DNA from 3 places in the Streptomyces sp. NPDC102451 genome. Region 1 is predicted to be linked to each of the others. Evidence: predicted binding sites of a transcription regulator. Region 1 holds the regulator's gene; each other region holds the start of a gene.
The links. Region 1 encodes HrcA, which represses chaperone genes, less so after heat shock. Its sites were predicted from a motif close to TTNGCACTCNGNNNNNCNGAGTGCNAA; they were not measured.

Region 1 (7,041 bases):
GCCGCCGCCCTGGCTCATGGGCGCGAGCGCGCCGTAGTAGAGCGTGACCTTGTCCGCGAGCTTCGTCGAGTCGTCGAAGCGCGCCTTGGTCAGGTCGTCGCCGGTGAAGACCGTGATCTTCTTGTCGGAGCAGCCGGCCGTCTGCCCGAGACCGGACATCAGCGTGTTGACGTCCTCGACCCGGCCGGCGAAGTACAGGGCGTCGGGCACGCGCTCCGCCCCGCAGATCGCGTGCAGGGGAGCGTCGAGGTTGGCGGAGCCGCCGTCCTTGGACAGGGAGTACCGGGTGTCCGCGGCCAGGGCGAAGCCGGACTCCTTCAGCATCTGCAGGCCGACCCTGCGCTGCTCGGTGGTGTAGCGGTCCTTGTCCTCGTTGCCCACCTTCCTGGACAGGACGACGGCCTGCGGACGGTCCAGCCGGCCCGCCAGCTGCCGGGCGATCAGCCCGACGGCGTCCGCCTGCTCCTCGTCGGTCGCGGCGAGGCCGAAGTAGTTCGGGTACAGGCGGGCCAGGTCGCTGCCGGAGTTCGTGGTGTCCACCACGGGCAGTCCGGCGCGCTGGAGGAGCCCGGTGGCCGCCGCGCTGTCCGTGGTGTTGCGGCCCAGGCCCACCACGCCGACGACGGAGGGGTCCCGCCGGGCGACCTCGATGATCTTCCTGACCGCCGTCGTCTGGCGCAGCATGTCCTGGCCGCCGTTGGCCGTGAGGACCCGGAGCTTGACGGAACGATTCGCCGTGTCGTTGACGAACCGCTGGTGGAGATAGATCCCGGTCAGCTCCTCCAGGCCCTTGCGGGTGTCCTCCCGGTTCGTGTCGGTCCCGGTGAGCGGGCCCGCGTAGACGACGGTGACCCGGGGCTCGTCCGGCTTGATCCCGGCGTTCTGCTCCCGTACCGCCTGCTCGATCCGCTCGAAGGTGACGCCCTCGCCCACCCCGTTCAGCTCCAGGGTGTTGCCCTCGGCGAAGCGCACCCGGGAGGCCGTCGCCACCCCGACGCACTCCTGGGCACCCCCGGGGCCGCCCAGCAGGACCGCGTCCGTGCTGCGGCCCACGAGCGGGCCGTAGCAGTACGTCTCCTTCCAGTGCTCGCTCCACAGGAACGTCCCCAGCAGCGCGCCGACCAGCACGAGGGCGACGGCCCTGCCCGACATCACCCACCACGCCCAGGTGCGCCGGACCCGATGGGTGACGAGCTGGACGTGTGCGTGCTCGTGGGTCAGCTGCTCGGTGGGCAGCGGCAGCCGCAGCACCCACGCCAGGGTCACGGCCGCCGCCGGGGCCTGGCCGACGCTCAGGTCCTCGACCCAGGACTCGTACCGCGCGCGGGCTCCCGAGCCGGAGCCGCCGTCCGCGGGCGGCTCCGGAGGCAGCGGCGGGGTGTGCCGCATGATCCGGTCCGCCGGCAGGGAGGCGAGGAGCAGCAGCGGATCCACCTCGCTGCGCCGGGAGCGCACGTTGTTGATGGCGTTGATCAGCAGGACGCCGCCGTTGTCCTGGGTGGCCGTGGGCAGGAACACCACCGGCGGGACGGTGCGCTTGCCGCGCCGCCAGTCCAGGGCGTGCGCGCGGTAGCTGTCCAGCAGGTCCTCCAGCAGCGCCTGGACCCGCAGCTCCAGATGGAACTGGCGCGCGTGCTCGTCGCCCGCCCCCGCGTCCGCCACCCGTTCCGCGACGGCCGCGGCCCGCGCGCGGATCACCCGCCACGAACCGCTCGGGGAGAAACGCGACCAGCCGTCGGACGGATACGCGGTGCTCGACGCGGCCAGTGACGACGTGGTGGCGAGCCACCTGCTGGCCGGGCGCAGCCACAGCAGCGGCGGCGCCGCCCTCGTCATCAGCCGTACGACCGCCAGCCCGAACAGGGCCGCGGCGGCGACCAGGGTGGTCAGCACCCAGCCGATCTCGCCCAGCAGCACGCTGAGCACCGCGATGAAGACGGCCCCCAGGAAGGTCTCCGGGCGGACCGAGGCGCGCAGGGAGTCCCACCAGGTGTTGCGCCCGGACCGGCTCGCACGCCAGCGCAGGCTGCCCAGCTGTTCCAGGATCCGTTCGTCGCGCTCCCGGGCGGAGCCCCGGTCCGGCTGGGCGACGACCGTCGCGGTGGCCTGCTCGATGGCGGCGAGCAGCCGGGAACGGGGGAAGACGAAGGGCTTGTACTGCGAGGTGCCCCGGGTCTCCCAGGGCCGCTCGGTGAGGGTGCGGACCATGGAGAGCGCCGCCTCGTACGGGGTGGTGCCGACGCCGTCGAGCAGCTTCACCGGGACCCGCCGCAGCCGGTTCGCCCGGTGGACCTGATGGACGATCTGCTCGACCCTGCCGTCGATCTCCGGACCCGCCGAGGCGTCCTCCGCCTGCGCCACCACCAGAGGCATCACCGGCCGGTTGACCCGGTACTGGTCGATCAGCTCCTGCATGAGGTGGAAGACAGCGGAGGCCGCCTCGTTCTTGGCACTGTCCCGCCACACTTCGCGCGTCATCAGCCCCCGTGCCTTCCGCTGCGTCCGGCCCTGCCGTCGTCTCTCAATAACGGATGGTGCGGGTGCTGCGCAGGCGATCAGGGGGATCGATACCGGATCCTCCTCAGCGGCCCGGGGACATCAGGAAGGAAGAGTGACGAAGTCGATCAATTCCTCTACCCGGCCCAGGAGTTGTGGCTCCAGGTCCTTGTACGAGCCGACCTTGGAGAGAATGTGCTGCCAGGCCGCGCCCGTGTTCTCCGGCCAGCCCAGCGCCCGGCACACGCCCGTCTTCCAGTCCTGGCCGCGCGGCACCACCGGCCACCCGGGGATGCCCACGGACGACGGCTTCACGGCCTCCCACACGTCGATGTACGGGTGCCCCACCACCAGCACGTGCGCGTCGGTGACCTGGGCGGCGATCCGGGACTCCTTGGAACCGGGCACCAGGTGGTCGACCAGGACACCGAGCCGGGCGTCCGGGCCGGGCGCGAACTCCCGCACGATCGCCGGAAGGTCGTCGACGCCCTCCAGGTACTCCACCACCACGCCCTCGATGCGCAGGTCGTCGCCCCAGACCCGTTCGACGAGCTCGGCGTCGTGCCGGCCCTCCACATAGATCCGGCCCGCCCGCGCCACCCGGGCCCGCGCCCCGGGGACCGCCACCGACCCGGAGGCCGTACGCGAGGGCCGGGCGGGGCCGCCGGCGGACGGGCGCACCAGGGTGACCACCCTGCCCTCCAGCAGGAAGCCGCGCGGCTCCATCGGGAAGACCCGGTGCTTGCCGAAGCGGTCCTCCAGCGTGACCGTGGGCCCCTGGGCCGTCCTCTCGCACCGGATCACCGCCCCGCAGAAGCCGGTGACGGCCTCCTCGACGACCAGATCGGGCTCGGCGGGGACCTCGGGGGCGGGGGCGGACTTCTTCCACGGCGGGGTCAGATCCGGCTGGTAGCTGCGCATGGCACGACGATAATCGGCGCCCCTTTCACAAGGGCGCCCCCGTCACGACACGCCGAAGCGGGCGGCCAGTTGATCGCGCTGCGCCCGTACGAACGCCGCGTCCACCACCGCCCCGTGCCCCGGCACGTACAGCGCGTCCTCGCCGCCGAGCTCCAGCAGCCGGTCCAGCGCGGCCGGCCAGTGCGAGGGGACCGCGTCCCGGCCCGCCTGCGGCTCCCCGGACTCCTCGACCAGATCGCCGCAGAGCACCACGACGGGTGAGCCGGGCACCAGCACCGCGAGGTCGTGGCCGCTGTGACCGGGCCCCACATTGGCCAGCAGCACCTGAAACCCGCCGCCGAGATCGAGCGTCCACTCGCCGCTGACCTGATGCCGCGGGGCCACCAGGGCGTCCGTGGACGCTGTGGCGTCCGCCTCACTCATCCCGTGCCGCAGCGCGTCCGCGCGCAGCTCCGCGGCCCCCCGTCCCAGGAGTTCCGCCGTGCCCACCGCCCCGTAGACCTCCGCCCCGGAGAAGGCGGCGGTGCCCAGCACATGGTCGAAGTGCGGATGGCTCAGTGCGATATGTGTCACCCTGCGGCCCAGCAGCTCCTCGGCCTGGGTGCGCAGCTCGACCCCCTCCCGGAGCGTCGCGCCGGTGTCGTAGAGCAGCGCACCGTCCGCCCCGGCCACCAGCGCGGCGGTCGCGTCCCAGACGGGAAGGCGCCGCCGTCCCGTACCGTTGCCCAACCGCTCCCAGCCGAACTCTTCCCAAGAGGCGTCCATACGACGACGCTATCGGCAACGACCTGCGCGGTCCTGCGACGGCGTGGCCGGTCGCCCTTGCCCCGGGCCCACCCCGCCCCCGTACACTGACCGGGGGGGATGCTGGCACTCGAACGCACAGAGTGCCAGGCAGACGCCGAAGAACCACAGCTGGAGGTGTGCGCGGTGCTCAGCGAACGCAGACTCGAAGTGCTGCGCGCCATCGTCCAGGACTATGTCGGCACCGAGGAGCCCGTCGGCTCCAAGGCGCTCACGGAGCGGCACAGCCTCGGGGTCTCCCCGGCGACTGTCCGCAACGACATGGCGGTGCTGGAGGACGAGGGCTTCATCGCCCAGCCCCACACGAGTGCGGGGCGCATTCCGACGGACAAGGGCTACCGTCTCTTCGTCGACAAGCTGGCGGGCGTCAAGCCCCTGTCGTCGCCGGAGCGCCGGGCCATTCAGAATTTCCTCGACGGCGCGGTCGACCTCGACGACGTCGTGGGCCGCACGGTCCGGCTGCTCGCGCAGCTGACCAGGCAGGTCGCCGTCGTGCAGTACCCCTCGCTGACCCGTTCGACGGTCCGGCACGTGGAGCTGCTTCTCCTGGCTCCGGCCCGGCTGATGCTCGTCCTGATCACGGACACGGGCCGGGTCGAACAGCGTATGATCGACTGTCCTGCACCGTTCGGTGACACGTCACTGGCCGATCTGCGGGCCCGGCTCAACAGCCGGGTCGTGGGACGACGCTTCGCGGACGTCCCGCGGCTGGTGCAGGACCTTCCGGAGTCCTTCGAGACCGAGGACCGGGGAACCGTATCGACGGTGCTCTCCGTCCTCCTCGAGACTCTGGTCGAAGAGACGGAGGAGCGGCTGATCATCGGCGGCACCTCCAACCTCACCCGCTTCGGGCACGACTTCCCTGTGATGATCCGGCCGGTGCTGGAGGCATTGGAGGAGCAGGTCGTGCTGCTGAAGCTGCTCGGTGAGGCGACGGACTCAGGCATGACCGTACGGATCGGGCACGAGAACGCCCACGAGGGCCTCAACTCCACGTCCGTCGTCGCGGTCGGCTACGGTTCGGGCGACGAGGCAGTCGCCAAACTCGGCGTGGTCGGACCGACCCGCATGGACTACCCCGGAACGATGGGAGCGGTACGCGCAGTGGCACGTTACGTCGGACAGATCCTGGCGGATTCGTAAGTGGCCACGGACTACTACGCCGTACTAGGCGTGCGCCGCGACGCATCTCAGGACGAGATCAAGAAGGCATTCCGTCGGCTCGCCCGCGAGCTGCACCCGGATGTCAACCCGGATCCGAAGACCCAGGAGCGGTTCAAGGAGATCAACGCCGCTTACGAGGTGCTGTCGGACCCGCAGAAGAAGCAGGTCTACGACCTCGGCGGCGACCCGCTGTCCCAGTCGGGCGGCGGCGGCGCGGGAGGGTTCGGAGCCGGCGGCTTCGGCAACTTCAGCGACATCATGGACGCGTTCTTCGGCACGGCGTCGCAGCGCGGGCCCCGCTCGCGCACCCGGCGCGGCCAGGACGCGATGATCCGCCTGGAGATCGACCTCTCCGAGGCGGCCTTCGGCACCACCAAGGACATCCAGGTCGACACGGCGGTCGTCTGTACGACCTGCAGTGGCGAGGGCGCCGCACCCGGCACCTCCGCGCAGACCTGTGACATGTGCCGCGGCCGCGGCGAGGTCTCCCAGGTCACCAGGTCGTTCCTCGGCCAGGTCATGACCTCGCGGCCCTGCCCGCAGTGCCAGGGCTTCGGCACGGTCGTGCCGACCCCGTGCCCCGAGTGCGCCGGTGACGGACGCATCCGCTCGCGGCGCACCCTCACCGTGAAGATCCCCGCCGGTGTCGACAACGGCACCCGGATCCAGCTCGCGGGCGAGGGCGAGGTCGGCCCCGGCGGCGGCCCCGCCGGCGACCTGTACGTCGAGATCCACGAGCTCCCGCACGCCGTGTTCCAGCGGCGCGGCGACGATCTGCACTGCACGGTCACCATCCCGATGACGGCCGCGGCGCTCGGCACCCAGGTGCCGCTGGAGACGCTCGACGGCCTGGAGGAGATCGACATCAGGCCGGGCACCCAGTCCGGCCAGTCGGTCCCGCTGCACGGGCGCGGCATCACGCACCTGCGCGGCGGCGGGCGCGGCGACCTGATCGTGCACGTCGAGGTCATGACCCCGACGAAGATGGACCCCGAGCAGGAGCGCCTCCTGCGGGAGCTGGCCAAGCTGCGCGGCGAGGAGCGGCCCACGGGTCAGTTCCAGCCGGGACAGCAGGGCCTCTTCTCCCGTCTGAAGGACGCCTTCAACGGCCGCTGAACCCTGTCACCGCACCCGCCCCGCCGGTCCCGTACCGGTGGGGCGGTGCTGTGCCCGAGGGGACCCGTCCACCGTGTGAAAGGGCTGATTCGGCACGATCCGCGGGACGTGGCACGATGCGGTCATGTCCTTGGCCCTGACCGATCTCTGCCGGTACCCGATCGTGCAGGCCCCGATGGCGGGCGGCGCGTCCCGGCCGGAGCTGGCCGCCGCCGTCACCGAGGCCGGCGGGATCGGCTTCCTCGCCGCCGGCTACAAGACAGCCGACGGGATGTACAACGAGGTCGAGCAGGTGCGGAGGCTGACCGGCGGGCCCTTCGGCGTGAACCTCTTCATGCCGCAGCCGCAGGTCGCCGACCCCGGCGCCGTCGAGATCTACAGCAACCAGCTCGCCGGAGAGGCCGCCTGGTACGAGACCCCGCTCGGCGACCCGGACTCCAGCGGCGACGACGGCTACGAGGCCAAGGTCGCGATCCTGCTGGAGGACCCGGTCCCCCTGGTCTCCTTCACCTTCGGCTGCCCCACCCGCGAGGTCCTCGC
Region 2 (7,041 bases), on a different contig from region 1:
ACTAGGCCCGCAGCGCGTCCAGCTGGTCCAGGAACCACTGCTGCGGCGGCAGCGCCGTCGCCGCAGCGGCCAGGCGCTTCGTGCGGGCGCCGCGCTCGCCCGGGTCCATGGTGAGCGCCTCGTGCAGCGCCGTGGCCGTGGCCGACACGTCGTACGGGTTGACCACGATCGCGTCCTCGCCCAGCTCCTCGTACGCCCCCGCCTCCCGGGACAGCACCAGTGCGCAGCCGTGGTCCGAGACGACCGGGACCTCCTTGGCGACCAGGTTCATGCCGTCGCGGATCGGGTTGACCAGAGCCACGTCCGCCAGCCGGTACGCCGCCAGGGAGCGGGCGAAGTCGTCGTCGACGTGGAGCAGGACGGGGGTCCAGCCCTCCGTGCCGTACTCCGCGTTGATGGCGTCGGCGACCCGCTGGACCTCCGCCGTGTAGTCCCGGTAGACCGCGAGGTCCTGCCGCGAGGGGTAGGCGAAGGCCACGTGGACCACGCGCTCGCGCCATTCGGGGCGCTCCTCCAGCAGCGCACGGTAGGCGTGCATGCCGCGGACGATGTTCTTGGAGAGCTCCGTGCGGTCCACCCGCACGATCGTGCGCCGGTCCGCGCCCACCTGCTCCCGCAGGATCTCCATCCGGTCGTCCACGTCCGCCTCACGGGAGCGGCGGCGCAGGAAGTCCGCGTCGGCGCCGAGCTCGTGCACCCCGATCCGGGTGCGGCCGGTGCCGCCGAGGATCTCCGTGCAGCAGCCGATGAAGGCGTCCGCCCAGCGGCGGGTCAGGAACGCGGCCCGGTCGGCGCCCAGGATGCCCTTGAGGAGCTGCTCGCCGATGTCGTCGGGCAGCAGCCGGAAGTAGTCGACGGGAGCCCAGGGGGTGTGCGAGAAGTGGCCGATCCGCAGGTCGGGGCGGAGCTCGCGCAGTATGCCCGGGACCAGCGAGAGGTGGTAGTCCTGCACCAGGACCGAGGCGCCCTCGCCCGCCTCCTCGGCGAGCGCCTCGGCGAAGGCCCGGTTGTACGCCTCGTAGGAGGCCCACTGCCTGCGGAACTCCGCGTCGAAGACGGGCTCCACCGGCGTCTCGTAGATCATGTGGTGGACGAACCAGAGCACCGAGTTGGCGATGCCGTTGTACGCGTCGGCGTGCACCCCGGCGTCGATGTCGAGCATCCGGACCCCGGGCTCGGAGACCCTGCGCCTGACCGCCTCGCGGTCGCTGTCGCTGAGCGCGGCGCACACCCACAGCTTGTCGTCCACGGCGCTGAGGCCGGAGACGAGCCCGCCCCCGCCCCGTTTCGAGTCGAGCGTGCCGTCCTCCCGCAGTGCGTACGACACGGGGCCGCGGTTGGACGCGACGAGGACCTGGGCGGCGTGCTCGGAGACCATGTACCCGAACCTAGCCCGTCGGGGAAGCCGCCAAACGTGAAGCGGGTGCGGAGACGGGCGTGGGGCGGGTGCGGAGCCGGGTGTGGAGCCGGGCGCAGAAGAACCGTTACGCCGCGTTCCGTGACGCGTACTCCGCGATCTCCCGCATCGGCGGCCTCTCCTCGGTGTCCACCGCATGGGTGTGCGGCACGAATCCGCCGGGTCCCCGCTCGAACTGGGTGATCTCGGGACGTACGAGGGCCCCCCGGGAGAGCCGCAGCTGCGCCGTGCGGTAGATCGTGGCCGCCATCCGGCCGAGGGCCTGGCCGTCCTGATGGCGGTGTCTGCGTACGCCCACGTCGACCTGCGCCAGCGCGTCCAGGCCGACCGTGTGCAGTGCGTCGACGAGCAGGCCCAGCTCCACTCCGTAACCGACGGGGAAGGGGAGCCGTTCCAGGAGGGAGCGCCGCACCGCGTACTCGCCGCCCAGCGGCTGGACGAAGCCGGCCAGCATCGGCCAGTGCAGATTGAGCAGCGGGCGGGCCACCAGTTCGGTCACCCGGCCGCCCTGGCCTGCGGCTTCGCCCAGCGGGCGGTCGTACATGGCCTTCACGAACTGCACCGACGGGTCGGTCAGCAGGGGGCCGACGATCCCGGAGACGAAGTCCGCGGAGAAGTCCTTGAGGTCCGCGTCGACGAAGCAGACGATCTCACCGCTGGTGACCAGCAGTGACCGCCACAGGACCTCGCCCTTGCCGGGGAGCGCGGGGATCCTGGGGAGAACCGCGTCCCGGTGCACGACCCGGGCGCCGGCCCGCCGCGCCTCCTCGGCGGTGCCGTCGGTGGAACCGGAATCGATCACCACCAGTTCGTCGACGAGCTGCACCTTCTCCATCAGCTCGCGCCGGATCTCCGCGACGATCGCGCCGACCGTCTCCTCCTCGTTCAGCGCGGGCAGGACGACGCTCACGCGCGAACGGTGCGGATCCCGCGCGCGGGCGGCGGTGAGCCGGTCCAGCGGGCGGTCGGCAGCAGACCAGGAACGCCTGCTCAGCCAGCGTTCCACCTCTTCCAGCACGGTCGATACTCCCTGTATGTGATCCATCTCGCGGTTCGGACGACTATCTCAACCGTCCGGTGCTTCGGTTACAGTCTTGAACAACGCGGATGACCCTCGCATGTCGGGGTCGGTCCGCGAATAAACGCCCGGATCCATGGTCCGGTGCCATAGCGCTCATCCAGAGGGACTGAGGGAACGGCCCGTTGAAGTCCCGGCAACCCTCCTGCCGACCGCGAGGTCACGGTGGGGAAGGTGCCAATTCCGTCTTGTGGCGAAATACGTCGCAAGGAAGATGAGGAGAAAGGGCCTCCGCCATCATGGCCGTGCAGACAGTTGCAGCCGACACCAATTCTTCCACCGTGGACCTCGGTCCCGCCGCAGCGCTTTCCTGCCGCGAATGCGGCGAGCGTTTCGAGCTCGGTCCCATTTTCGCCTGTGCGTCCTGTTTCGGGCCGCTCGAAGTGGCGTACGACCTGCCGAGCGGCTCCCCCGAAGAGCTGAAGAAGCGCATCGCCGAGGGCCCCGACAACATCTGGCGTTACGCGCCGCTGCTGCCCGTCCCCTCCGATGTGGCGGACAAGCCCAACATCAACCCCGGTTTCACCAAGCTGGTCAAGGCCGACAACCTGGCCCGCGAGCTGGGCGTGACCGGCGGTCTGTACGTCAAGGACGACTCCGGCAACCCGACGCACTCCTTCAAGGACCGTGTCGTCGCCATCGCCGTCGAGGCCGCCCGCGCCTTCGGATTCACCACCCTCTCCTGCTCCTCCACCGGCAACCTCGCCGGTGCCGTGGGCGCCGCCGCCGCCCGCGCCGGCTTCCGCTCCTGCGTGTTCATCCCGCACGACCTGGAGCAGGGCAAGGTCGTCATGGCCGCGGTGTACGGCGGCGAACTGGTCGGCATCGAGGGCAATTACGACGACGTCAACCGCTTCTGCTCGGAGCTCATCGGCGACCCGCTCGGTGAGGGCTGGGGCTTCGTCAACGTCAACCTCCGGCCGTACTACGGCGAGGGCTCCAAGACCCTGGCGTACGAGATCTGCGAGCAGCTCGGCTGGCAGCTGCCCGACCAGATCGTCATCCCGATCGCGTCCGGCTCGCAGCTCACGAAGATCGACAAGGGCCTGCAGGAGCTGATCAAGCTCGGCCTCGTCGAGGACAAGCCGTACAAGATCTTCGGCGCCCAGGCCGAGGGCTGCTCCCCGGTCTCCGCCGCCTTCAAGGCCGGCCACGACGTCGTGCGCCCGCAGAAGCCGAACACCATCGCCAAGTCCCTGGCGATCGGCAACCCGGCCGACGGCCCCTACGTCCTGGACATCGCCCGGCGCACCGGCGGCGCCGTGGAGGACGTGAACGACGAGCAGGTGGTCGACGCGATCAAGCTGCTGGCCCGCACCGAGGGCATCTTCGCGGAGACCGCGGGCGGGGTGACGGTCGGCGTGACGAAGAAGCTGATCGACGCCGGCCTGCTGGACCCGTCCCTCACCACCGTCGTCCTGAACACCGGCGACGGACTGAAGACGCTCGACGCGGTCGCCCCCACGACCGGCCTGTCGGCGACGATCCGGCCCAGCCTGGACGCGTTCCGCGACGCGGGCCTCGCCGCCGCCAACTGAGAAGCTGTTGTCTTACCCCGGTCGGGGGTCGAGGGGGCTGGCACCTCCGTCTCCGGCGTTGTCGTCGGTTGCCGACGCTCCGCGTCGACGCCCTCCTCCGCCTTGGATCCGAAGGCACCAGCCCCCTCGACCTGATCCCAACCGGAGTAAGACAACAGCTTCTGACCACCCGAGACCGAAGGAAGGCACCCACATGAGCGTCAAGGTCCGTATCCCCACCATCCTCCGCACCTACACGGGCGGCCAGGCCGAGGTCCCGGCGGAGGGCGCGACCCTCTCCGAGGTCATCGCCTCCCTGGAGCAGAACCACCCGGGCATCGGCGCCCGCGTCCTGGACGACCAGGGCAAGCTGCGCCGCTTCGTCAACGTGTACGTCAACGACGACGACGTGCGCTTCGAGGGCGGCCTGGACGCGGTCACCCCGGACGGCGCGGGCGTCTCGATCATCCCGGCCGTCGCCGGAGGCTGATCCCGCGCATTGCGCAGTGTGAGCACCGTGGCCCCCTCCGCGATAGAAGCGGAGGGGGCCATTCTGCATGGTTGAGCGCGGTACAGTTGGGGAAGTCCCCGCAGCTGCCCATGCCGCCCGCATATGAGAATGCGCCCGGCCGCGACAAGAAGCAGCCAAAGTACGTGAACTCCTTGAGGCATAAGTGGCCTTTGTCAGGCCCGACTTGCCCTGGAATCCTATGAATTCCCCCAATGCGTGCGATCACGTGTGCCCAGAATTCTCGTCCGATTGACCTGTTGCAGAGGGCAGTTGGGCAGATACATTCGGCCGCGGTCGACGCGTTCCGGCGCACGCCACCCTCTCCTGTCGGAGGGTGAGTTCTGACCCGGGCCCGCGAAGTGCGGTGCTCGTGCAAGGGCCAGTAATAGGGGAGTTAGGCATGGCTCAGGGCACCGTCAAGTGGTTCAACGCGGAGAAGGGGTACGGCTTCATCGCGGTCGACGGTGGTGCGGATGTTTTCGTCCACTACAGCGCGATCCAGATGGACGGGTACCGCACCCTCGAAGAGGGTCAGCGAGTTGAATTCGAGATCTCGCAGGGCCAGAAGGGGCCCCAGGCCGACATGGTCAAGCTCGCCGTCGGCTGAGCTCGGCGCGGTCGTCCGACGACACTACTCACGCACGCGGGGCCCGTACCTCCCACCGGGGTACGGGCCCCGCGTGCGTCCGCGGTTCCCCTGGAAGGCGCTTGCACTCTCTGGGGTCGAGTGCTAATCATTGGCGTTAGCACTCTCCAGGTGAGAGTGACAGAAACTTGGACCGGGCCGGTGAGGCCCGCAGGCACGGTGGAGCAATGAACCACCGCGCACGCTGGCCGTCCGTCGCGGGCGCCTCTCGGTCCGGAGAAATCCACCCCTGTCCGGGAGGACCACTTCACATGGCCAAGATCATCGCGTTCGACGAGGAGGCACGGCGCGGTCTCGAGCGCGGGATGAACCAGCTCGCCGACGCCGTCAAGGTCACCCTCGGCCCCAAGGGCCGTAACGTCGTCCTCGAGAAGAAGTGGGGCGCGCCCACGATCACCAACGATGGTGTTTCCATCGCCAAGGAGATCGAGCTCGAGGACCCGTACGAGAAGATCGGTGCGGAGCTGGTCAAGGAGGTCGCCAAGAAGACGGACGACGTCGCCGGCGACGGTACGACCACCGCCACCGTTCTCGCCCAGGCGCTCGTCCGCGAGGGCCTGCGCAACGTCGCCGCGGGTGCCAACCCGATGGCTCTGAAGCGTGGCATCGAGAAGGCCGTCGAGGCCGTCTCCGCCGCTCTGCTGGAGCAGGCGAAGGACGTGGAGACCAAGGAGCAGATCGCTTCGACGGCCTCCATCTCCGCTGCCGACACCGAGATCGGCGCCAAGATCGCCGAGGCGATGGACAAGGTCGGCAAGGAAGGCGTCATCACCGTCGAGGAGTCCCAGACCTTCGGTCTGGAGCTCGAGCTCACCGAGGGTATGCGCTTCGACAAGGGCTACATCTCGGCGTACTTCGCCACCGACATGGAGCGTATGGAGACGTCGTTCGACGACCCGTACATCCTGATCGTCAACTCCAAGATCAGCAACGTGAAGGACCTCCTTCCGCTGCTCGAGAAGGTCATGCAGTCGGGCAAGCCCCTGCTGATCATCGCGGAGGACGTCGAGGGCGAGGCTCTGTCGACGCTGGTCGTCAACAAGATCCGTGGCACCTTCAAGTCCGTCGCCGTCAAGGCTCCGGGCTTCGGTGACCGCCGCAAGGCCATGCTCGGCGACATCGCCATCCTCACCGGTGGCACCGTCATCTCCGAGGAGGTCGGCCTCAAGCTGGAGAACGCCGGCGTCGACCTGCTCGGCACCGCCCGCAAGGTCGTCATCACCAAGGACGAGACGACCATCGTCGACGGTGGCGGCGACAGCGACCAGGTTCAGGGCCGCGTCAAGCAGATCCGCGCCGAGATCGAGAACTCCGACTCGGACTACGACCGCGAGAAGCTCCAGGAGCGCCTCGCGAAGCTGGCCGGCGGCGTGGCCGTCATCAAGGCCGGCGCCGCCACCGAGGTGGAGCTCAAGGAGCGCAAGCACCGCATCGAGGACGCGGTGCGCAACGCCAAGGCCGCCGTCGAGGAGGGCATCGTCGCCGGTGGTGGCGTGGCTCTGCTCCAGGCCTCGGCCGTCTTCGAGAAGCTCGACCTGACCGGTGACGAGGCCACGGGCGCCAACGCCGTGAAGCTCGCGCTGGAGGCCCCGCTCAAGCAGATCGCCGTCAACGGTGGTCTCGAGGGTGGCGTCATCGTCGAGAAGGTGCGCAACCTGCCGATCGGGCACGGCCTGAACGCCGCGACCGGCGAGTACGTCGACATGATCGCCGAGGGCATCATCGACCCGGCGAAGGTCACGCGCTCCGCGCTGCAGAACGCCGCGTCCATCGCCGCGCTCTTCCTCACCACCGAGGCCGTCATCGCCGACAAGCCGGAGAAGGCCGCTGCGGCCGCTCCGGGCGGCATGCCGGGCGGTGACATGGACTTCT
Region 3 (7,041 bases), on a different contig from region 1:
ACCGAGGCCCGGTGCCCCCGCGACGGGGGTACCGGGCCTCGGTGGCGTACGGAGCCGTACTAGTGGGAGTGGCCGTGACCGCCGTGGCTGTGGCCGGCCTCGGCCTCTTCCTCGGCCGGCTTCTCGACGACCAGGGTCTCGGTCGTGAGCAGCAGCGACGCGATGGACGCGGCGTTCTCCAGGGCGGAGCGGGTGACCTTGACCGGGTCGATGACGCCGGCCTTCACCAGGTCGCCGTACTCGCCGGTCGCGGCGTTGAAGCCCTGACCCTTCTCGAGCTCGGAGACCTTCGAGGTGATGACGTAGCCCTCGAGGCCCGCGTTCTCCGCGATCCAGCGGAGCGGCTCGACGGCGGCGCGGCGCACGACCGCGACACCCGTGGCCTCGTCGCCGGTCTTGCCGAGGTTGCCCTCGAGGACCTTGACGGCGTGGACCAGAGCGGAGCCACCACCGGAGACGATGCCCTCCTCGACCGCGGCGCGGGTCGCGGAGATGGCGTCCTCCAGACGGTGCTTCTTCTCCTTGAGCTCGACCTCGGTGGCGGCACCGACGCGGATCACGCACACGCCGCCGGCCAGCTTCGCGAGGCGCTCCTGGAGCTTCTCGCGGTCCCAGTCGGAGTCCGTGGACTCGATCTCGGCCTTGATCTGGTTGACGCGGCCCTTGACGTCGGCGGAGTCGCCGCCGCCGTCGACGATGGTCGTGTCGTCCTTGGAGACGGTGACGCGGCGGGCGGTGCCCAGCACGTCCAGACCGGCCTGGTCGAGCTTGAGGCCGACCTCCTCGGCGATGACGGTTGCACCGGTGAGGGTGGCGATGTCGCCGAGCATGGCCTTGCGGCGGTCGCCGAAGCCCGGGGCCTTCACCGCGACGGCGTTGAAGGTGCCACGGATCTTGTTGACGACGAGGGTGGAGAGCGCCTCGCCCTCGACGTCCTCGGCGATGATCAGCAGCGGCTTGGAGCCACCGGCCTGGATGACCTTCTCCAGGAGCGGGAGCAGCTCCTGGATGGAGCCGATCTTGCCCTGGTGGATCAGGATGTACGGGTCGTCGAGGACGGCCTCCATACGCTCCTGGTCGGTCACCATGTACGGGGACAGGTAACCCTTGTCGAAGGCCATGCCCTCGGTGAACTCGAGGTCCAGGCCGAAGGTGTTGGACTCCTCGACGGTGATGACACCGTCCTTGCCGACCTTGTCCATCGCGTCCGCGATGAGCTCGCCGACCTGCGGGTCCTGCGCGGAGAGCGCGGCCACGGCGGCGATGTCGGCCTTGTCGTCGATCGGACGGGCGGTCGCGAGGAGGTCCTCGGACACGGCCTTGACGGCGGCGTCGATGCCCTTCTTCAGGGCGGCCGGGGACGCGCCCGCGGCGACGTTGCGCAGACCTTCGCGGACGAGGGCCTGGGCGAGCACGGTGGCGGTGGTGGTGCCGTCACCCGCTACGTCGTTGGTCTTGGTCGCCACCTCCTTCACCAGCTGGGCACCGAGGTTCTCGTACGGGTCGTCGAGCTCGACCTCGCGCGCGATGGTGACACCGTCGTTGGTGATGGTGGGGGCGCCGAACTTCTTGTCGATGACGACGTTGCGGCCCTTCGGACCGATCGTCACCTTCACCGTGTCGGCAAGCTTGTTGACGCCGCGCTCAAGGGCGCGACGGGCGTCCTCGTCGAACTTCAGAATCTTCGCCATGGGCTGAACTTCCCTCTCGAACGAACTGCGCCCCTCGCCACCCGGCTAGTTATTTCGCAGGGGGCCAGGGGCGCAGAACAGAAGCAAACGTGGGTGAATTACTTCTCGACGATCGCGAGGACGTCGCGCGCCGAGAGGACGAGGTACTCCTCGCCGTTGTACTTCACCTCGGTGCCGCCGTACTTGCTGTACAGAACGACATCGCCGGTCTTGACGTCGAGCGGAAGGCGCTCGCCGTTCTCGAAGCGGCCCGGGCCCACGGCCAGGACGACGCCCTCCTGGGGCTTCTCCTTGGCGGTGTCCGGAATGACCAGGCCGGAAGCCGTGGTCTGCTCGGCGTCGAGCGGCTGGACCACAATGCGGTCCTCGAGCGGCTTGATCGCAACCTTGGAGCTGGTGGTCGACACGATCCGGTCTCCCCCTTCGGAGATCTCACGGGGTTTAACAGTCTGTGGGGTGGCGACCAGGTCGATCCGTCGTCGCGGGTGCCGGACCTGCCCTGTCGCGCGGTTGTGCTGGCACTCTCCATCGGGGAGTGCCAGCACTGAGACTATGACCGCGATTAGCACTCGGTCAAGCGGAGTGCCAATTCACCACCCTCGCGTGGCGCCGCGGGACCGGTCCGCACCCGGCCGGCGGACCGGCGCACGCCCGTACGGCGGACCGGCGCACGCCCGGACAACGCGGGAGATCCACGAAGGGTTCCGTGCATTCGGCCGGACCGCCCGTCAGACGTAGTCCTCCAGTCTGGCTACGGCGTACCCCTTGTCCGTCACCGTCTTCATGACGTTGCGGATCATGTCGGCCATGGAGCCGTCCCAGTCCTCGCGGCCCCGGAAGTGGGTGAGGATGATGTCGCCGGGGTGCAGGTCCCGGTCCCACTCGCGCCACTCCATGTGGTCGGGGAACGCCTCGGCGGCCCACAGGGGTACGGCCTTGATGCCGCAGGACTTGGCGATGCGCAGGGTGTCGCCGTTGTAGTTGCCGTACGGCGGACGGAAGAGCGTGGGCCGCTTCCCCAGGAACTTCTCGATCTTGTCCTGCGAGCCGCAGATCTCCCGGCGCTGGTCCTCCTCGGAGAGGCCCGGGAGATAGCGGTGGTTGAGCGTGTGGTTGTTGAGGGTGACGCCGCGGGCCTGCATGTCCTTGAAGTAGCCGTAGTCGTCGCTGACCTCGTAGTCGCTGAGGAAGGCGCTGTACGGGATGTTCAGCTCCGCCATCATCCGCAGCAGTTCGGGGTCCTTCTCCGCACCATCGTCCATCGTCAGGAAGACGATCCGCTCCTTGGTCGGCACGGTGGTGAAGACCGGCGGCAGCTTCTCCCCGCCCTCGACCTCGAAGCCCTCGCGGGTGGTGATGTGCGGCTTCTCGGCGGGTGGCGCGGGGGCGGCGAGCGGGACCTTCGCCAGGCCCCACTTCTTCGCGACGGCGACGCGGGCGGCCAGCTGCCGCTTCAGCTGCTCGGCCCTGGCCTTCGCCTTCACCTCGGCAGCGGCGGCGCCCGCCGGCGCGGCGGCGGCTCCCGGCCGCCCGGCGGCCGGCTCATGCCCACCGGCGGCCCCTTCGTCCGCGCCGCCGCACCCGGAGGCGGCAGCGCCGATCAGCAGGGCGACCAGGACCAGACAGGCAGGTCTGTGACGCTTCGTGACAGATTTTTCGTTTTGTCGTACTAGCTGCATGGCGCCGCATCCTGCCACCGGGCCGGCCGCTGCCTCCCGCGACACCTCCGGGCGGCCCGCCGGGTCCCCCGGCTGGCTCACAATGGACCGGTGAACGCCCTTCCCCCTGCCGATCAGGCCGACCCGGCCGACCCGCTCGCCGCCTTCGCCGCCCTGCGCACCCCCGAGGGCGCGGCGCTCCTGGACGAGCTGCGCGACCACGACCCCGCCCGGGAGCTGGCGACCGCGACCCGGCTGCGCCGCACGCACCCCGCCGCCCTCGTGTCGGCGGCGCTCGGCCAGGCGCGGCTGCGTCAGCGCGCGGTGGCGAAGTTCGGGGCGGCGGACGCGTACCGCATGTTCTTCACCCCCGACGGCGTGGAGCAGGCCACCCGGACCTCGGTCGCCGGCTACCGGGCGCAGCGGTTCGCGGAGCTGGGCGTGCGGAGCCTCGCCGATCTCTGCTGCGGCATCGGCGGCGACGCGATCGCCCTGGCCAGGGCGGGCATCTCGGTCCTGGCCGTGGACCGCGACCCGCTCACCGCCGAGGTCGCCCGCGCCAACGCCGGGGCGCTCGGTCTCCAGGACCTCGTCGAGGTGCGGTGCGCCGATGTCACGGAGGTCGACACCTCCCCGTACGGCGCGGTCTTCGTCGACCCCGCGCGGCGCGGCGGGCGGGGCAGGATCTTCGATCCCGAGGCCTACTCACCGCCGCTCTCCTGGGCGACCGGGGCCGCGCTGAAAGCCCCCAGGGCCGCGCTGAAGATCGCCCCCGGCGTCCCCCACGAGGCCATCGAACCGGCGGCCGAGGCCGAGTGGATCTCGGACGGCGGTGATGTGAAGGAGGCCGTGCTCTGGTTCGGCGAGGGCTTCGCCCCCGGCACCTTCCGGGCCACGCTGCTCCCGTCCCGCACGACCCTCGCCTCCGAGGGCCCGCTCCCCGCCCCGCCGGTCGGCCCCGTCGGCCGGTATCTGTACGAGCCGGACGGCGCCGTCATCCGCGCCCATCTGGTGGCCGACATCGTGGAGCGGTGCGGGGGCAGGCTGATCGACGAGACCATCGCGTACGTCACGAGCGACCGGCCGTACGAGTCGGACGCCACGGCCGCGTACGAGATCACCGATCAGCTGCCCTTCAACATGAAGAAGCTGAAAGCACTACTGAGGGAGCGTCAGGTAGGTGTCCTGACCGTCAAGAAGCGAGGCTCCGCGGTCGAACCGGAGGAGCTGCGACGGAAGATGAAGCTCCAGGGACCGCACGCGGCCACCGTCTTCCTGACCCGGGTGGCCGGGGCCCCGACGATGCTGATCGGACAGCCGGTGAGGCGGACCTGATCAGCCGCCGACCCTGATCAGCGGGTCGGCCTCCACCCCGGCCAGCACCCGCAGCACCCAGCGGCGGTGGGCGAACGCCTTGACGATGCCGGTCAGCCCGGTCAGCCAGGCGAGGAACCCGAGCCCCATCAGCCAGGCCACCAGGCCGTACGTCTCCTCGCCCGCCCTGGCGGTCGCCGGGACGGCCAGGCAGCCGAAGAGACCCGCCGCGCAGAGCACGAACGACATCAGCAGCCACACCAGGCTCGCGCGCGGCCGGCGCAGGGCCATGTCGCCCTCAGGGTCGCGGTCCAGGCCGCCCCAGGCCACGAGGAGGCGGTGCACCCGCAGGTCCCTGGCCACGCCCACGGCAATGAGGGCGGCCGCGGGGATCAGCACGGCGGCGCCCACGGCGAGGCAGACGACCCCCGGGATCACACCGAGGGGGTCGTAGGCGTCCTCGAACATGAGGAACGCCGCTCCGGCCATCGACCAGCCGAGCGCGGCGATCCCGGCCCACATCCAGAGGAGTCCGAGGCGGCCGGGTCCGATGAACATCTTCACCAGCTCACCGAGGATCACCGCCCGGTCCCTCAGCAGGGCGTCGCGGTCGGGCCACGTACGTATCTCCACGGGCGGAGGCGGCGGCGGGAGCGGTGAACGACTGGGCATGGCCCAGACATTACCGATCACGCCCTCCGGCGGTGGAGCGGCCGGAGAAGCTCGGGCCCGGCGGTCAGGTCAGCGGGTACGACGTGCGGCCGGACGCCTCGTCGATCTCGTCGTGCGCCTTGGTGAGCAGTTTCATGGCCAGCTCGTTGAGCGCGCGTGCGCCCGCGATCTCCTCGCCGACCCTCGGCTGCTCGGCGTCGGAGGGATGGCGGCTGGCGTACCCGTGGGCCCGTACCTCGGTCCCGTCACTCAGCCGCACCATCGCGGCCGCGCGGGTCCGGTGGGTGTCCTCCTCGAATTCCAGCTCGATGTGCCAGCCGACCGTGGTCTCCATCATGTCGGTCACCTCCCGGGATTCCTGCTTCCAGGGTGCGCCCGATCCCCCGCCCTCGCACGGCGTGCGCGGGGGCGTGCCTCAGGCGTCCCGCAGGGCCTGGACGTCCAGCTTCCGCATCCCCATCATCGCCTTCAGCACGCGGTCGGCGCGGGCACGGTCGGGATCGGCGAGCAGCTCGGGCAGCGCGCGCGGGACGATCTGCCAGGACAGGCCGTACCTGTCCTTCAGCCATCCGCACTGGCTCTCCTCGCCGCCCTCGGTGAGCTTCGTCCACAGGGTGTCGACCTCCTGCTGGTCCGCGCAGTCCACGCTGAGCGAGACGGCCTCGCTGAAGGTGAACTCCGGGCCGCCGTTGAGGCCGAGGTACTCCTGCCCGGCGAGCACGAAGCCGACGGTCAGCACCGATCCCGCCTTCGGGGAGCCCTCGTTCCAGTAGGTGATGTCCTCGATGCGGGAGTCACCGCCGAAGACCGACACGTAGAACTCGGCGGCCTCCTGGGCCAGGTCGTCGAACCACAGACAGGGCTTGATCTTCTGCATGGTCTCTCTCCTCACACAGGGGAACGTCGTCGTTCGCTGTGCAAGGTAGACCGCTCGCGCGCCGGGAACTCATCGGCACGCGCGCGGCCCGTACGCCCGTCAGCCGCCCGCCGGGCCGAGGGATTCGAAGCGCCACCGGTGCACCGGGCGGCTGATCAGCCCGGCCTTCGGCTCGGGCAGCTCCGGGAGCTCGTCCCCATAGACCGCGTCCCACCAGGTCAGCACGAGCACCCGGTCCTGCGGGGCACGCAGCAGCTCGCTGCGCAGCGGCTCCCGGGCCAGCTCGGCCGCCCGCGCCCGGGCCCACTCCAGCAGCTCCGCGCCCCGGCCCTCGGCGGCGCGGGCCTCCCACATCAGGGCGACGGTCATGAGTACAGGTTGTCCTTGCTGATCTCGTGCACATGGTCGTGGCTGTGCGCGTGAACACCCGGCACATGGGTCTCCGTGACCGGCAGCGAGGAGTCCGCCGAGAGGTCCAGGTCGGAGGCCGGGCGGTTGCGCGCCACCATCTCCGCGCCCAGCGCGGCGACCATGGCCCCGTTGTCCGTGCAGAGCCCCGGCCTCGGGACCCGCAGCCGGATGCCGGCCTTGCCGCACCGCTCCTCGGCGAGTGCGCGGAGCCGTGAGTTGGCCGCGACGCCGCCGCCGATCATCAGGTGGTCGACGCCCTCGTCCTTGCAGGCCCGGACGGCCTTGCGGGTGAGGACGTCCACGACGGCCTCCTGGAAGGACGCTGCCACATCCCGTACGGGGATGTCCTCACCGGCCGCGCGCTTCGCCTCGATCCAGCGCGCCACGGACGTCTTGAGACCGGAGAAGGAGAAGTCGT

Region 2: the regulator HrcA is predicted to act here: its motif matches at 5,231-5,257, upstream of groL (chaperonin GroEL).
Region 3: the regulator HrcA is predicted to act here: its motif matches at 2,254-2,280, upstream of groES (co-chaperone GroES).

The regions. Positions count from the first base shown of each region.
Region 1 covers NZ_JBIWKD010000001.1:70,444-77,484, forward strand. The annotation lists gene ACIRD8_RS00285 (ABC transporter substrate-binding protein) at 1-2,478, opposite strand, end outside; gene ACIRD8_RS00290 (DUF3097 domain-containing protein) at 2,599-3,417, opposite strand; gene ACIRD8_RS00295 (MBL fold metallo-hydrolase) at 3,460-4,182, opposite strand; gene hrcA (heat-inducible transcriptional repressor HrcA) at 4,348-5,364, shown strand; gene dnaJ (molecular chaperone DnaJ) at 5,365-6,501, shown strand; gene ACIRD8_RS00310 (nitronate monooxygenase) at 6,626-7,041, shown strand, end outside.
Region 2 covers NZ_JBIWKD010000003.1:517,643-524,683, reverse strand. The annotation lists gene otsB (trehalose-phosphatase) at 1-5, shown strand, start outside; gene ACIRD8_RS09510 (trehalose-6-phosphate synthase) at 2-1,378, opposite strand; gene ACIRD8_RS09505 (glucosyl-3-phosphoglycerate synthase) at 1,485-2,435, opposite strand; SAM riboswitch class I at 2,589-2,716, shown strand; gene thrC (threonine synthase) at 2,735-4,033, shown strand; gene ACIRD8_RS09495 (MoaD/ThiS family protein) at 4,227-4,502, shown strand; gene ACIRD8_RS09490 (cold-shock protein) at 4,924-5,130, shown strand; gene groL (chaperonin GroEL) at 5,421-7,041, shown strand, end outside.
Region 3 covers NZ_JBIWKD010000003.1:170,511-177,551, forward strand. The annotation lists gene groL (chaperonin GroEL) at 60-1,691, opposite strand; gene groES (co-chaperone GroES) at 1,790-2,098, opposite strand; gene ACIRD8_RS07705 (polysaccharide deacetylase family protein) at 2,420-3,370, opposite strand; gene ACIRD8_RS07710 (SAM-dependent methyltransferase) at 3,461-4,684, shown strand; gene ACIRD8_RS07715 (hypothetical protein) at 4,685-5,335, opposite strand; gene ACIRD8_RS07720 (DUF1876 domain-containing protein) at 5,400-5,672, opposite strand; gene ACIRD8_RS07725 (VOC family protein) at 5,751-6,212, opposite strand; gene ACIRD8_RS07730 (hypothetical protein) at 6,312-6,581, opposite strand; gene tsaD (tRNA (adenosine(37)-N6)-threonylcarbamoyltransferase complex transferase subunit TsaD) at 6,578-7,041, opposite strand, start outside.